3 regions of the Enterobacter sichuanensis genome follow, and region 1 is predicted to be linked to each of the others. Evidence: predicted binding sites of a transcription regulator. Region 1 holds the regulator's gene; each other region holds the start of a gene.

Region 1 (5,569 bases):
ATGCGCGATCCGGTGCTGTACCGTATCAAGTTCGCTGAACACCACCAGACCGGTAACAAGTGGTGCATCTACCCGATGTACGACTTCACCCACTGCATCAGCGATGCGCTGGAAGGTATCACCCATTCGCTGTGTACGCTGGAGTTCCAGGACAACCGTCGTCTGTACGACTGGGTACTGGATAACATCACCATTCCTGTGCATCCGCGTCAGTACGAGTTCTCTCGTCTGAATCTGGAATACACCGTGATGTCCAAGCGTAAGCTGAACCTGCTGGTCACCGACAAGCACGTTGAGGGTTGGGATGACCCGCGTATGCCGACCATCTCTGGTCTGCGTCGTCGTGGTTATACTGCCGCGTCTATTCGTGAGTTCTGCAAACGCATTGGCGTGACCAAGCAGGACAACACCATTGAAATGGCGTCTCTGGAATCCTGCATTCGCGAAGACCTCAACGAAAACGCACCGCGTGCGATGGCAGTTATCGACCCGGTGAAACTGGTTATCGAGAACTATCCGCAGGGTGAAAGCGAGCTGGTCTCGATGCCTAACCATCCGAACAAACCGGAAATGGGAAGCCGTGACGTGCCGTTCAGCGGTGAAATCTGGATCGATCGTGCTGACTTCCGCGAAGAAGCTAACAAGCAGTACAAGCGTCTGGTGTTGGGTAAAGAGGTGCGTCTGCGTAATGCTTACGTCATCAAAGCCGAGCGCGTAGAGAAAGATGCGGAAGGTAACATCACCACCATCTTCTGCTCTTACGACGCAGAGACCCTGAGCAAAGATCCGGCGGACGGACGCAAGGTAAAAGGCGTTATTCACTGGGTCAGTGCGCCCCATGCGCTGCCGGTCGAAATTCGCCTCTACGATCGTCTGTTCAGCGTGCCTAACCCGGGTGCGGCTGAAGACTTCCTGGCGACCATTAACCCGGAATCACTGGTTATCAAACAGGGCTATGCGGAGCCATCACTGAAAGCGGCTGAAGCGGGCAAGGCGTTCCAGTTCGAACGTGAAGGTTACTTCTGCCTCGACAGCCGTCACAGCACGGCGGAAAAACCGGTATTTAACCGTACCGTGGGTCTGCGTGATACCTGGACCAAGATCGGCGAATAATAACGCTGTATTGGTCAATGAGAGACAAACGCCGCGTATTGCGGCGTTTTTTTTATTTATGATCATATCGTTAAAGCCGGGCTGTAAACCTTTCAATAAAAATATCAGGTCAATGAGGTGCTACTTATTTTCCTGAAAAAAGTTTGTTTGTTTCCATAAATACAGAATGAGGAAAACGTTACAGAGTTTAACGATCTTAACTACTGAAATTTAATGTCTTAGCCCGCCAAATCTCGTCCTCCGGTAAATGTTACAAAGCACTACCAATTATGTGCACTTCGTCATAATCCTGACTTTTGCCCGCTGAAAAGCATTGATAATTCGCGTCGCGAAAAATAACCTAAAGACGGTAGTTAATTCGAGGGTATTTATAACTACCCCTGACCATTGGGTCTTTTTATTTTCGCCGTTTCAGGCGTTTTAATTCGTCAAAGAGGAATAATCTATGCGTACGTTCAGTGGCAAACGTAGTGCGCTGGCGCTGGCTATTGCCGGTGTGACAGCTATGTCGGGCCTGGTCGTTACCCCAGAGGCAAAAGCGGCGGGTTTCATCGAAGATTCTACCCTCACGGGCGGTATTTATTACTGGCAGCGTGAGCGTGACCGTAAAGACGTTACCGAAGACAAATACAAAACCAACCTTTCTCACTCCACCTGGAACGCCAACCTGGACTTCCAGTCAGGCTACGCCGCGGATATGTTCGGTCTGGATATTGCTGCGTTCACCGCGATCGAAATGGCGGAAAACGGCGACAGCGCCCATCCTAACGAAATTGCCTTCTCCTCCAGCAACAAAGCCTATAAAGAAGACTGGTCCGGAGATAAGAGCGGTATCAGCCTTTACAAGGCCGCAGCGAAATTTAAATACGGCCCGGTATGGGCGCGCGGGGGCTATATTCAGCCAACCGGCCAGACGCTGTTAGCGCCGCACTGGAGCTTTATGCCGGGCACTTATCAGGGGGCCGAAGCCGGGGCGAACTTCGACTATGGTGATGCGGGTGCGTTGAGCTTCTCTTACATGTGGACCAACGAGTACAAAGCTCCATGGCACATCGAAATGGACAAGTTCTACCAGAACGATAAAAAAACCAAAGTCGATTACCTGCACTCGCTGGGCGCGAAATACGACTTCAAAAACGATCTTGTTCTTGAAGCGGCATTTGGTCAGGCAGAAGGTTATATCGATCAGTACTTTGCCAAAGCCAGCTACAAATTTGATATCGCCGGTAGCCCGCTGAGCACCAGCTATCAATTCTACGGCACGCGCGATAAAGTCAGTGATGGTGGCGTCAACGACATCTATGACGGTACCGCATGGTTACAGGCTTTGACCTTCGGCTACAAGGTAGGCCAGGTTGATTTACGTCTGGAAGGGACGTGGGTGAAGGCGGAAGGGCAGCAGGGTTACTTCCTGCAGCGTATGACCCCGACCTATGCATCGTCCAATGGCCGTCTTGATATCTGGTGGGATAACCGTTCAGACTTCAACGCCGACGGTGAGAAAGCGGTCTTCTTCGGTGCGATGTATGACCTGAAAAACTGGAATCTGCCTGGCTGGGCGGTGGGGGCTTCCTACGCTTACGCCTGGGATGCAAAACCTGCCGATATGGCCACACCAGACGCTTACTACGATCCAAACTATCGCCTGAAAGAGTCCTCCTACAGCCTGGATGCGATCTATACCCTGCAGGATGGTCGCGCAAAAGGCACGATGTTCAAATTGCACTTCACCCAGTATGACAACCACTCCGATATCCCGAGCTATGCGGGCGGTTACGGCAACATCTTCCAGGATGAACGTGACGTGAAATTCATGGTTATCGCACCGTTCACCATCTTCTGATGAATCGTCCGGCGGGCAGTGCCTGCCGGACAGGAGACTGCACATGATGAAAAAAATCGTAATTGTCGCGCTGCTGGCGTCGGGACTGGTGGCGTGTGCTCAGACTCAGGCACCGAAAGAAGATTCCCGGCTGAAAGAGGCCTATAGCGCATGTATCAATACCGCGGAAGGTTCGCCGGAGAAAATTGAAGCCTGTCAGAGCGTGTTAAATGTGCTGAAGAAAGAGAAAGCGCATGAGCAGTTCGCGACGCAGGAGACGGTGCGCGTGATGGATTACCAGGCCTGTATCCAGGCGCGTAAAACCGGTAACGATCAGGAAGTGGCGAAGCGTTGCGACCAGATCTGGAAAGAGATTCGTAGCAATAACAGTAACTGATTCGCTATTACCATGCCCGGTGGCGCTGCGCTTGCCGGGTTTTTTTATGCCTGAAAACAGGCCCAAAAAAAAGCCAACCTCGCGGCTGGCTCAGAGCATGAACACAAATTATTTTGCGTCGTGCGCGTGATCATCTTCACGGCAATCGCCTTCTGCACAGTGACCATACAGGTACAGGCTGTGGTTGGTCAGGCGGATGCCATGACGCGCGGCGATTTCACGCTGGCGTGATTCGATGGAATCATCGCTGAATTCAATGACCTTGCCGCAATCGAGGCAGATCAGGTGATCGTGGTGCTGCTGCTGGGTCAGTTCGAAAACAGATTTACCGCCTTCGAAATTATGACGGGTAACAATGCCCGCGTCATCAAACTGGTTCAGCACGCGATAAACAGTAGCCAGCCCAATCTCTTCACCCATGTCGATAAGACGTTTATAAAGGTCTTCCGCACTGACATGGTGATTGTCTGGACCCTGAAGCACTTCGAGGATTTTTAACCGAGGAAGCGTAACTTTCAGGCCAGCCTTCTTTAATGCGGTATTGTTGTCAGTCATGCGGAATCTGTCCTGTTGCTAAACGATTCACTTCTTAGGAAGTGACAGAAAATGCACCTGGGATAATGCGTCTCATTATAGAACTGCCATGGCTAAATGAAAACTGCAAGTCTCAGGCAAAATATGCTTATAAAAACGTGGTATCACCAACAAACTTGCGTAATGGAAAACCACGTTTTATCAGGGAGACATTGTACAGGTCTGGACGAAAAAGTTAAAAGATTGTAGCGATTAATTTAATCGGTTTGACCTGGAACACGGGCGCAACCGCCGTTGCGCCGTGATAAAACTCAGGCGTTGAGAATATCGTCCAGGTGCAGCTCTTCGCGGATCTGCTTCACCCACTTCTCAACACGCTCTGCGGTCAGTTCTGGCTGACGGTCTTCGTCGATGGCCAGACCCACGAAATGGTCGTCATCCGCCAGGCCTTTAGACGCTTCGAAGTGGTAACCGGCAGTCGGCCAGTGGCCAACAATCACGGCGCCATTTGGCTCGATGATGTCGCGGATAGTGCCCAGCGCGTCACAGAAATACTCGGCGTAGTCTTCCTGATCGCCACAGCCAAACAGGGCAACCAGTTTACCGTTGAAGTCCACTTCTTCCAGCGTCGGGAAGAAATCATCCCAGTCGCACTGGGCTTCGCCGTAGTACCAGGTCGGAATGCCCAGCAGCAGGATGTCATAGCCTTCGAGGTCTTCTTTGCTGCTCTTGGCGATGTCATGCACATCAGCAACGTCTTTACCGAGCTGTTTTTGAATGTTTTTTGCGATGTTTTCGGTATTGCCGGTATCACTGCCGAAGAAAATGCCGATGATTGCCATGAGTAAAATAACCTCTTGAAACTTAATAGTATGGTGGCGCAATTTGGCCACGGATAAGGGCAATAATAGCAGAACTGGCAACCCTGCGGAAACAGCTATCACGCAGGACTGCACTCTGTGCTACATGAAAAGGGTCATTAAGGGGATTTTCAGACTTATGCCTGGCTGCGCAACGTCTCAAGCTGGGCGATCAACATCTCTTCAATGAGTTCGCTGCGGCTGATATTGCGCGCGTCAGCCAGCTCATTCAGCGCATCGACGGCGTCGGCGTTAAGCTTCAGTTCGACACGCTTAAGCCCACGATTTTTATCGCGTTTAAGCTGATTGCGTTTATTGATACGCAGCTGTTCATCGCGCGAAAGCGGATTCGTCTTGGGTCGTCCCGGGCGACGCTCATTCGCGAACAGATCTAGTGTCGTACGGTCCGTTTGTTCTTTGGCCATGATTCTGAGACTTCGGGGGAAACACGCCGCCCTGCTAATGCCCGGGCGATAAGCGCGCCATCATACATCACCAAAAACGGCGCGCCAACGACTGGAAGCCCGCAGCCTTCCAGTCGCTCTCTTTTTAATCAATTTGCCGTATCAGAGAGATAGCGACGAATGGCGCGCAACACGGCGTCAGGTTTTTCGGCATGAACCCAGTGTCCGGCACCGGCAATGACGTGGGCTCGCGCCTGAGGGAATTGCGCCAGTATAGCGTCGCGGTACGCGTCGGTAACATAAGGAGAGTTACCGCCACGAATGAAGAGGGTAGGGTGTGGCCAGGCAGGTACCGTTTCCCAGCCCACGATGTTGTTGTACTGCGCCCAGAGCACCGGCACGTTAAAACGCCATTGTCCGTCCACAAACGATTTCAGCA
Region 2 (5,569 bases), 1.7 Mb from region 1:
AGAGCGTATTCAGGGTGCCGACAACCACCTCTTTCGCCATCGCACCGGTGAACAGCCCGACGGTTGCCTGCCAGTTATCCTCATGCACGCCAATCGGTTTGAAGACCGGGGTGATGACGCGGCTGACGGAGGCAAGAGCCGAGTCGTTAATGTTATCTGCCGCCTGCCCGCTAAGGGTAAAGCTGTTCAGCGCGCTCAGGAAAACACTGACGATGACAATCACCTTACCGGCGCGCAGCACAAAGCCTTTCAGACGCTGCCAGGTCTGAATCACCAGGCTTTTCAGATGCGGCACGTGATAGACCGGCAGCTCCATCACAAACGGTGAGGCTTCACCCCGCATGATGGTGTGTTTCAGCATTAAGCCAGTGAGGATCGCCATCACGATGCCCAGCACATACAGGGAGAAGACCGCCAGCGCGCCCTGCTGGCCAAAGAAGGCAGCGGCAAAGACGGCAAAGATCGCCAGTCGGGCACCGCAGGACATGAACGGCGCCATCATGATGGTCATCAGACGTTCGCGCGGCGCATCAAGCGTGCGCGCCCCCATCACCGACGGGACGTTACAGCCAAAGCCGACAATCAGCGGGACGAAGGATTTACCCGGCAGGCCCAGCGCCTGCATCATGCGATCCATCACGAACGCGGCGCGCGCCATGTAACCGGAGTCTTCCAGGAACGAGAGGAACAGGTACATCATGCCGATCTGCGGCACCAGCGGCAGAACGGTGTTGATACCGCCGCCGATCCCCTGTGCGAGGAAGATGGTTAGCCATTCCGGGAAGTGCAGGGTGTAGCCCACCCACTGAATCCCATGCACGAAGACCGCAACGGAACCGGCATCGAAAATCGGCTGGAGCGCGCCACCGATGTTAATGGCGAGCAGGAACATCACGTACATGACCAGCAGGAAGATGGGCAAGCCGAGGAAGCGGTTAAGCACAACCTTATCCACCGCCGCCGTAAAGCGGCTGGGTTCTGCCGTGAGGGCATTACTGACCACATCGCAGATCGACGCGATGGCCTGGTAACGGGCATCGGCGATGTGCAGCGCCGGGTCGTCCAGCTCGTCGCTCAGACGGGCCATGGTTACGTCGAGTTTATCAGCCGCGTGTCCGGCGTAAGCACGGCTGTAGATATCGCCTTCCAGCATCTGCAGGCCGAGCCACAGCCGCTGTTTCGCCGGCATACTGTTGTCCATCTCCTGCGCCAGCATATGGGCTTCGCGCAGGAGGGGCTTCGCGTAATGCACCAGCTCAACGTCGCGGTTCCCCGCATGGCGATCGATGGCGAGCTTCAGGGAATCAATCCCGCGAGCACGCGTCGAGACCAGCGGAACCACCGGGCAACCCAGGCGCGCGGAGAGGGCGTCGACGTCGATGCGCAGCTTTTGTTTCTCCGCAATGTCGAGCATGTTGAGCGCCACGATGCAGGGGATCCCCAGTTCCAGCAGCTGCAGCGTCAGATAAAGGTTACGCTCGAGATTGGAGGCATCGACCACGTTGATCAGCAGGTCCGCGTCGCCGCCCAGAATATAGTGACAGGCAATTTGCTCATCGAGCGAGGTTTGTGACGAAATGGTGGTTAAAGAGTAGGTGCCGGGAAGGTCAACCAGCGTGACCTGGTTGTCGGTTGTCGTAAACTGACCCTCTTTACGCTCAACCGTTACCCCAGCCCAGTTGCCCACGCGCTGGCGGGCCCCTGTCAGCTGGTTAAAAAGCGTCGTCTTGCCGGAATTAGGATTGCCAATTAAGCCAATAGTTAACTTTTTCATTTTTTTAGACTCACTGAAACCGCTGGCTTGTTATCGGGATAAGGCTTCGACTTCTATTAATGCGAGGTCTTTCTTACGCAGTACCAGATTCACGCGTCGGGTTTCGATATGAACCGGATCGCCTAACGGGGCCACGCGTACCACCTGGAATGACGAGCCGGGCAGCATGCCCAGTGACAGCAGCTTTTGCCGATAGGCCGGGCTAATTTCGCGGGTAAAACCGGTAATCTTCCATGCACTGTCTGGAGTGAATTGCATAATGCCTGATTCCACGAAAGGTTAAATAATCTACTATGCGATGATAATGAGAATAGTTTTTATCAGCAATATTAAAACTGTGACGGAATGTTGTTTGCGGTATTAATTTACGGCCTGTTTGACCTTGCTCAATATTTGCTGAAATGACGGGAAAACGAAAAGGAGAGTATTTGTTAACGGGGTGATAATTCGCGGTTTAAATATGGATGTGCAATCGGTTTCATCTATTACGGTATAATTTGTCCCCTCTCCCCGTTGGGGAGAGGGTTAGGGTGAGGGGTTAGCGTTTCTTACCCATCGCGGCCGCCAGCGCATCCATCATCGCGCTGTTGCCTGCAGGCTGGGCATCACGTCCGCGCGGTTTCGCGCCTTTAGCGGCCGGGCGCTGCTGCTCGCGACCGCCACCGTTAGCGCCGCGGCGCGCGCTGGTTTCACCTGGCTGCTCGTCCAGACGCATGGTCAGGGCGATTCGCTTGCGCTGCAGATCCACTTCCAGCACTTTAACCTTCACGATGTCGCCCGCTTTGACCACGGTATGCGGGTCTTCAACGAACTTGTCGGCAAGCGATGAGATATGCACCAGACCATCCTGATGCACGCCGATATCGACAAATGCGCCAAAGTTGGTGACGTTGGTCACTGCGCCTTCCAGCACCATGCCCGGAAGCAGGTCGTTCATGGTCTCGATACCGTCGGCAAAGGTCGCTGTTTTAAACTCAGGGCGCGGATCGCGGCCCGGCTTTTCCAGCTCTTTGATGATGTCGGTAACGGTAGGCACACCAAACTTGTCGTCAGTGAAATCAGCGGCTTTCAGGTTGTGCAGGGCGCTGCTGTCGCCCATCAGATCTTTCAGCGCCTGCTGGGTGGCGGCCAGAATGCGTTCCACCACCGGGTACGCTTCCGGGTGGACGGTGGAGGCATCCAGCGGGTTATCGCCATGGTTGATGCGCAGGAAGCCCGCGCACTGCTCAAACGCTTTTGGCCCCAGACGGCTTACCTTCAGCAGCTGCTGGCGGTTCTGGAACTGACCGTTCTCATCGCGCCAGGCGACGATGTTCTGCGCCATCATGCGGGTTAAGCCCGCCACGCGCGTCAGCAGAGGAACGGAGGCGGTGTTCAGATCCACGCCGACGGCGTTTACACAGTCTTCCACCACCGCATCCAGCTTACGCGCCAGCTGAGTCTGGCTCACGTCGTGCTGATACTGGCCCACGCCGATGGATTTCGGGTCGATTTTCACCAGCTCTGCCAGCGGATCCTGCAGGCGACGGGCGATCGAGACCGCGCCGCGCAGAGAAACGTCCAGGTCCGGGAACTCCTGCGCTGCCAGCTCGGACGCGGAATAGACGGAGGCCCCTGCTTCGCTGACGATCACTTTCTGCGCAGTCACTTTCGGGAACTGCTTCTGCACGTCGAGGTAGAAACGTTCGGTTTCGCGGGACGCCGTACCGTTGCCGATGGCGACCAGCTCCACGTTGTACTTCTCGCACAGCGCGGCCACCACGACGGCCGCTTTGGCGGCCTGGCCGGTGTGCGGATAGATGGTGTCGGTAGCGACCAGTTTACCGGTGCCGTCCACGACGGCCACCTTCACGCCGGTACGCAGCCCCGGATCGAGACCCATGGTGGCACGCAGGCCCGCAGGGGCGGCCATCAGCAGGTCGTGCAGGTTACGGGCGAAGACGTTGATCGCTTCATCTTCGGCGCGCTCGCGCACGGTGCCCATCAGCTCGGTTTCGAGGTGCATCAGCACCTTGATGCGCCAGGTCCAGCTCACCACGCCTTTACGCCAGCTGTCTGCCGGGGCGTTGTTCAGGCGCAGGCCAAGATGGTCGATGATGATCTGCTCACAGTGGCTCTCTTTCGGCGGCTCGTCAAACTGCGGGTCGGCGTTCAGGGAGAGCTGCAGCACGCCTTCGTTGCGGCCACGGAACATCGCCAGCGCACGGTGAGAAGGGGTGGTAGAAATCGGTTCGTGGTGATCGAAGTAGTCGCGGAATTTCGCGCCCTCTTCCTCTTTACCCGCGACGACGGTAGAGACGATGTGTGCATTCTTCCACAGGTAATCACGCACTTTGGCAAGCAGGGCCGCGTCTTCGGCGAAGCGCTCCATCAGAATGTAGCGTGCGCCATCAAGGGCGGCTTTGGTGTCCGCCACGCCTTTATCGGCATCGATAAATTTCGCCGCTTCGGTTTCCGGGTCATGTGACGGCGTGTTCCACAGCAGCTCTGCCAGCGGCTCGAGTCCCGCTTCAATCGCAATCTGCCCGCGCGTGCGGCGCTTCGGCTTGTACGGCAGATAGAGGTCTTCGAGCTCGGTTTTGCTCAGGGTGCCGTTAATGGCGGTTTCCAGCTCGCTGGTCAGTTTGCCCTGTTCGCCGATGGATTTGAGGATCGCCTGACGACGTTCTTCCAGTTCGCGCAGATAACCCAGACGGGTTTCCAGGTTACGCAGCTGCGTGTCATCCAGCCCGCCGGTGACTTCCTTACGATAACGTGCAATAAACGGCACGGTGTTCCCTTCATCAAGCAGGCGAACGGCAGCTTCTACCTGTTCGGCTCTGGCCTGAAGTTCACCCGCAATAATGCGGCAGAGCGAATCTTTCATCATGGCTTTATCATCTTGTGGGTCAAAAATCAGGGGATAGTTATACGGGCTGACACGGCAAAATGCCAGCCGGGGAGGGCGCTCTCGGACTATTTTACGTAGACGATCTCATTGACGTACCAGCTGGCTTCACCGGCGGGTGTCTGCACGACGGCGAGGTCGCCCACCTCTTTTTTCAGCAGCGCGCGGGCCATCGGGGAGTCGATGGAGATGTAATCCTTACGACCAAAAATTTCATCGTAGCCGACAATGCGAAAACGCAGGGTATCACCGTTGTCGTTCTCAATCTCAACCCACGCGCCAAAGAACACTTTGCCCTCCTGCTGGGGGGAGTAATCGACAATTTTAAGGTTTTCAAGGCATTTGGTCAGATAGCGTACCCGGCGGTCGATCTCACGCAGCCGCTTTTTGTTGTACTGGTAGTCAGCGTTTTCGCTGCGGTCGCCCAGGCTTGCTGCCCAGGTCACTTTTTTGGTCACTTCAGGGCGCTCTTCGCGCCACAGGGTGTCCATCTCTTTTTTGAGTTTTTCGTACCCTTCGCGGGTGATCAGGGGCGTTTTCATTCGGTGACCTTCAGACTCGACATCATTGCAAACCTTGCGCACATTACGTATCACATCGCATATCTGACAGCGTTAATAATGATTTATGTGATGAAATGTGCAGATAAGCTGCTGTTAAATATGCTTTGTAACAATTTCGACTAGAATTTATACCAGAATTAGCTGGTCGAACACGTGCACTTTTTTAGAATACGCTGTTATTAGACTATCCGAACCTTTGGGAGTACACACAATGCAAGAGAACTACAAAATTCTGGTCGTGGATGACGACATGCGCCTGCGTGCGCTGCTGGAACGTTATCTGACCGAGCAGGGCTTCCAGGTTCGTAGCGTCGCGAACGCTGAGCAGATGGACCGTCTGCTGAC
Region 3 (5,569 bases), 1.6 Mb from region 1:
TCGAATTTACCGGCGCGGAATTTCTCGATAACCGCTTTACCGTCCGGGATCAGGCGCGGATCTTTCCCGAAAGTCATGTAAATGCCATTGGTGTACTGCGGGCCACCCGCCGCGGTGACCATCTCTTCGTTGACAATACAGTCCCCGGAGAAGAATTTGGCCTGTACGCCCTGTTCGCGCATCTGGCGAACCAGCGGGCCGGCTTCCGGATGACAGCCCCCGAAGAACACCACATCCGGTTTTTGCGCGCCAATCTTGGTCACCAGCGCGTTAAAGTCTTTCTCACCGCGCGAAAGCCCCTCGTACATCACATCCTGAACCCCGCGTTTCGCCAGCGCCGCTTTAGTGGCGTCTGCCAGACCTTGTCCGTAGGTGTCTTTATCGTGAATGATCACCACCCGTTTCGCTTTCAGCTTGTCGATGATGAAGTCGCTGGCTACCTGACCCTGCTGGTCATCGCGGCCGCACATGCGGAACATGTCGCTCATGCCGCGTTCGGTAATCAACGGGTTAGTCGAGCCCGGGGTGATGGCGATGATCCCCGCATCGCTGTAAACCTCGGAGGCGGGCATCGTGGAGGAGGAGCAGAAATGGCCGACCACGGCGTTGACTTTATCCTGGTCAACTAAACGGTTGGCGACGGCCACGGCCTGCTTAGGCTCGCAGGCGTCATCTCCCTGAACCAGTTTGATCTTCTCACCGTTGATACCGCCTGCAGCGTTAATGTCTTCAGCGGCCTGCGTTGCGCCGTGCCAGTACTGATCGCCGTAGGTGGCATTGGGGCCCGTGAACGGTCCGGCCACGCCAATCACGATATCTGCCCTGGCGGAAAACGCCGTCACCAGGCAACCGGCCAACACGAGAGAAAGCGGAGTTCTGATAAATTTCAGCGACATTATTATGTTCCTTAGCAAAGAGGTTTTTGCACCACGGCGTAAACCCGAACGCCCGACGGCGCAGCCAATCCAAAACACGAGCAAGAACAAAATGCACTAAACGAACGAGATACAGACGGCATCCTGCAGAGTACGGCGAGGTTTCCCTGCGCAGCATCGCGCGAAGAACACTAAGCAAAAACGTTGCCAGAATGGTTAACCCATTGACGGGCTTGTGACATGTTTGAGTATAGAGCGCCGCGTTATGCCGCCTTGCGGGACGAGAAGAAATTACAGCGGAGATCACATATCGTTAACAATAAAGCCCATAAGTTGTGCAAAGGTCACGATTTGCACGTTTTTGCGGCAATAAAGACCTAAACTTCAGCCCGGAGAGGCGTGAGAGATGTGTTAGGATCGTTTTCTTTTTATCAGGAGTGTCAGCGATGACTGAAGGCCCATTAAATGAAAGCGAAATGGCGTGGCTTGAAGAGACATTAATGTCTTACGGTCATGATGATGCGTCCGTGCTTGACGTGTCTGAACTGGACGGCATGCTTACCGCAGTGCTTTCCGGTCCTGTTGTCGTTGAGCCAGATACCTGGCTGGTGGCGGTATGGGGTGGTGAGAAGTACATTCCGCGCTGGAAAAACGACCGCGAGATGAACCGTTTTATCGATCTTTGCTTTAAGCATATGAACGATATTGCCGAACGCCTGAGCGAATATCCGGACCAGTTCGAACCGATGTTTGGCTATAACGACGTTGACGGTGAGACCTATACCGTGGTGGAAGAGTGGTGCTATGGCTACATGCGCGGCGTAGCGCTGACGGACTGGTCAGCCTTGCCGGACGAGCTAAAGGCCGATCTGGATGTGATTGCGCTGCACGGTAGCGAAGAGATCGGCGGCGAGCTGGATGAGCTGACCGAAGAAGAATATGCAGCCAGCATTGAACGTATCCAGCCTGCGGCGCTGCGCTTGTATAACTACTGGGTGAACAACCCGCAGCAGCCGGAAGTGAAGAAGCCGATGGTAAATGGCACGAAGGTTGGGCGTAACGATCCGTGTCCTTGCGGCAGCGGGAAGAAGTTTAAGAGCTGCTGTCTGCACTGACAAAAAAGGGGCTAATGATAGCCCCTTTATCGTTAACCCACTTCCGGCAGCATTCCCGCTGCAATCAATACCTGCACCAGAATAATCACCACCCCACAGCCAAACACAACGCACAGCAGCGGTTTCCCCCCAGCCACGCGGTAACCCTGTTGAGGATGCTGCTGGCGACTCTTCCATGCCAGCAGGGAAGGGAGGAGCAGGGCCAGAACCGACAGTGCCACCCCCGCGTACCCCAGCGCCATCACAAACCCGCGAGGATAGAAGAGGGCGAAGGCCAGCGGCGGCAGGAAGGTGATTGCCCCGGTCTGTAAGCGTCCGGCAGCGGTATTGCGGCGCTGGAACAGGTCAGCCAGGTAGTCGAACAGGCCGAGCGCCACGCCGAGGAACGAGGTCGCCAGCGCCAGGTCGGCAAACAGGTGTACCGCCAGCTCAACGTGCGGGGAGGTGACGACCTCCCGCAGCGCCAGCAGAAAACCGTTCAGACCCGCATGCTGTGCCATCAGCCCAATAAAGGTTGAAGAGTCAATGCTGCCCAGCGTAACCAGTTGCCAGAAAATGTAGGCAATAAGCGGGATCGCGCTTCCGATAACAAAGACGCGGCGCAGCTTGCGAATATCGCCGTTCATATAGCTGACAATGCTTGGCACGCTGCCGTGGAAGCCAAACGAGGTGAAAATCACCGGGATTGCGGAAAGCGCCAGCCCTTTTTCCAGCGGCAGCGTCAGCAGATTGACCTTATGAACATGGGGTGCCAGCAGGGCCAGCATGACAACCAGAAACAGAATTTTGGCGCTGAACAGGAAACGGTTAAACAGATCGACCAGCGATGTCCCCACGCAGACCACGCCGCCGCCGATGAGAGCAAAGAAGATTGCCCCCGTCGCCGGGGTAATGTCAGAGCCGAACCAGTCGTTAACGCTGGACGCGATCAATTCCCCGGCTCCGCTGATGTAAGCGGCAGTCAGGGCGTACATCAGGAACATCATGCTAAAGCCGGTTATCCACTGGCCGTAACGTCCCAGGTAGCGCGACGCAAGAGAACCCAGGCCGGTATCGGCGGGCACGTGCTGGTAAACCTCAAGCAGCAGCAGGGCGGTGTAACACATTAACGCCCAAAGGGTGCCCAGTAGCAGCAGGGTCATGCCAAATCCCACGCCAGCGGCGGCCAGTGGCATGGCCAGCATTCCTGCGCCAATTGTCGTTCCGGCGACGATAAAAATACTTCCCAGGGTTCTGTTTTTCACGCTTTCCTCTACAACGACTCTTATTCGCGAATAAATCTGCGGCGCAGAGTAAGGCAAAAGCGGTAATTCGTCAAACCACCGTTACAAGGGGTGTAATGAAAGGTTTACGTATTGCGGTGTGATCAATTCGGGGGGAAGGTCAATAAACGCGGTGCCGGAAAACAGCACCGCGGTGATATTAATTTTGTGTATCGAGGGTGGAGAGTTCTTTATCAATAAAGTAGAGACCTTCGCCGGATTTACCCACCAGAGATAATTTATCCAGTACGGATTTAAACAGCTTCTCTTCTTCGTGCTGTTCTGCAACGTACCACTGCAGGAAATTAAAGGTTGGGTAATCCTGGCTGGTCATTGCCGCATGCACCAGTTCGTTAATTTTCTGCGTGATCAGCTGTTCATGTTCGTAGGTGGCGCGGAACAGTTCATCGAGAGAATTATATTCAGCAAAAGGGGACGTCACGCTTTCAATGCGTGGCAGGCTGCCTGTATCGGTCAGATAATCAAACAGACGCTGCATGTGAGTCATCTCTTCCTGCGCGTGACGACGCAGAAATGCGGCTGCGCCTTCGAAACTGTGGTAGCTGCACCAGGCGCTCATCTGCTGGTAGAGCAGGGACGAAAACAGCTCAAGGTTCATTTGTGCGTTGAGCTTGTCGATCATTTCAGTTTTCAGCATGGTGGCGCTCCGGGTTATTATTTCTGGTTCACAATGAGCGACACTATAATTTGTTATTTAATTATTTGCAAAACGTAAAATTATTATTTCTTTATTCAAAATACGAATGGGAATAAAACGCATTGACGATTTTAATATTTATTAATGAGAATTATTTTTGTTCTTAATAAAATAAGTTGCCAGCAGACGCTGGCAACGCTGATTAATACCAGGGATTGTTTGACTGAGGGTTAACGGCATAACCCATACATTTATACTGGATTGTCACGCTCTCATTCAGACACAATGAGCCGCTGATGAGGGTGCAGGTTTTGATGGGCTGACCATAGGCTGAGGCGGTGGCATACCCCATACGCTGACACGCTTTTGCCGCCGTACCGTTATTCACATACTCATCAGAATACGCATTTTGCAGTGCTGCCTGGCCGTAGTCGAGGCGGACGATGCCGTTTGGTGCGTCGAGGCTACTGACTTCAGCCTGGCGAGGGACCTTACACCCCGCGAGCAGCAGGATTGCACCAGCTACAATGACTCTTTTCATGGTTCGCTCTGAGTGGATGGAAATACGTTATCGTACCCGCAGATGTCAGCTGCAATGGCTGGAATAGCCGGACAATCTGCCCTCTCTCTTTGCAACGGGTCAGGGATAAATGCTTATGCGCACAAAATTGTGATATTCATCACAAAAACATTGATTTTTGTGATGATGGTCATATTATAAGCACGTTGACAATAAAGTTGTATAACAAGTTAATGGAGCATCATCGTGAAACTGCGCAAAATCCTGAAAAGCATGTGGACCAATTACTGCCGCACGTTTAAAGACGTGCCGCCGGGCGCCATGTTCTGATAAAAAAACCTGCTTCGGCAGGTTTTTTTATCTCTGCGGGAGATGAAAGGGGCCACGTTTTGTTACTATGGCGGCCTTTCAATAAGGAGAAAACCCCATGTCTCAAAACCTGAGCGCCGATCAGGAACTGGTGTCTGACGTTGTCGCGTGCCAGCTGGTTATCAAACAAATCCTCGATGTTCTGGACGTGATTGCGCCGGTTGAAGTGCGCGAGAAGATGTCAACGCAGCTGAAAAATATCGATTTCACCAGCCATCCTGCTGCCGCTGATCCGGTTACGCTTCGTGCGATCCAGAAAGCCATCGCGCTGATTGAGCTGCGATTCACGCCGCAGGGTGAGTCTCATTAAAGCGGGGAAGGGGCGACGGAACCTGTCGCCCGTTGATGCCGTTAAAAGAAGGTCTGAACCAGCAGGTAGCTCGCCGCACACGCGCAGCTCACTCCAATCAGCCCTGGCAGAATAAAGCTGTGGTTGATGATAAATTTACCGATACGGGTGGTGCCTGACCGGTCAAAACCGATGCAGGCCAAATCGCTTGGATAGGTCGGCAGGACAAAATAGCCGTATGAGGCCGGGAAGAAGGCGATCAGCATCTTCGGATCGATACCCAGCATCAGGCCCATAGGCGCCACCGCCGTCAGCGCCGCCGCCTGGCTGTTCACCAGTTTTGACACCAAAAACAGCACAATGGCATAGGTCCACGGGTGGCTTTTCACCACCCCTTCCAGCGCCAGTTTTAACTCGTCGAGATGTGCCTGGAAAAAGGTATCACTCATCCACGCCACGCCGAACACCGAAAAGATCGCGA

The links. The regulator Fur, encoded in region 1, represses iron uptake genes when iron is present. The targets are predictions, from matches to a motif close to ATAATAATGAGAACNACTATCAA.
Region 2: feoA (ferrous iron transporter A) is a predicted target of Fur. The motif match lies at 2,073-2,095, and genes of this name have one in related genera.
Region 3: ftnA (non-heme ferritin) is a predicted target of Fur. The motif match lies at 4,049-4,071, and genes of this name have one in related genera.

The regions. Positions count from the first base shown of each region.
Region 1 covers NZ_CP027986.1:1,317,759-1,323,327, forward strand. The annotation lists gene glnS (glutamine--tRNA ligase) at 1-1,113, shown strand, start outside; gene chiP (chitoporin ChiP) at 1,559-2,956, shown strand; gene chiQ (ChiQ/YbfN family lipoprotein) at 3,003-3,332, shown strand; gene fur (ferric iron uptake transcriptional regulator) at 3,441-3,887, opposite strand; gene fldA (flavodoxin FldA) at 4,178-4,708, opposite strand; gene ybfE (LexA regulated protein) at 4,864-5,151, opposite strand; gene ybfF (esterase) at 5,280-5,569, opposite strand, start outside.
Region 2 covers NZ_CP027986.1:4,346,251-4,351,819, reverse strand. The annotation lists gene feoB (Fe(2+) transporter permease subunit FeoB) at 1-1,774, opposite strand, end outside; gene feoA (ferrous iron transporter A) at 1,805-2,032, opposite strand; gene C1N69_RS21145 (Tex family protein) at 2,313-4,643, opposite strand; gene greB (transcription elongation factor GreB) at 4,730-5,203, opposite strand; gene ompR (osmolarity response regulator transcription factor OmpR) at 5,436-5,569, shown strand, end outside.
Region 3 covers NZ_CP027986.1:2,880,552-2,886,120, reverse strand. The annotation lists gene C1N69_RS13925 (branched-chain amino acid ABC transporter substrate-binding protein) at 1-896, opposite strand, end outside; gene C1N69_RS13920 (YecA/YgfB family protein) at 1,322-1,990, shown strand; gene tyrP (tyrosine transporter TyrP) at 2,023-3,174, opposite strand; gene ftnA (non-heme ferritin) at 3,413-3,910, opposite strand; gene yecR (YecR family lipoprotein) at 4,113-4,451, opposite strand; gene azuC (stress response protein AzuC) at 4,677-4,760, shown strand; gene C1N69_RS13895 (DUF2766 family protein) at 4,858-5,109, shown strand; gene C1N69_RS13890 (anaerobic C4-dicarboxylate transporter) at 5,151-5,569, opposite strand, start outside.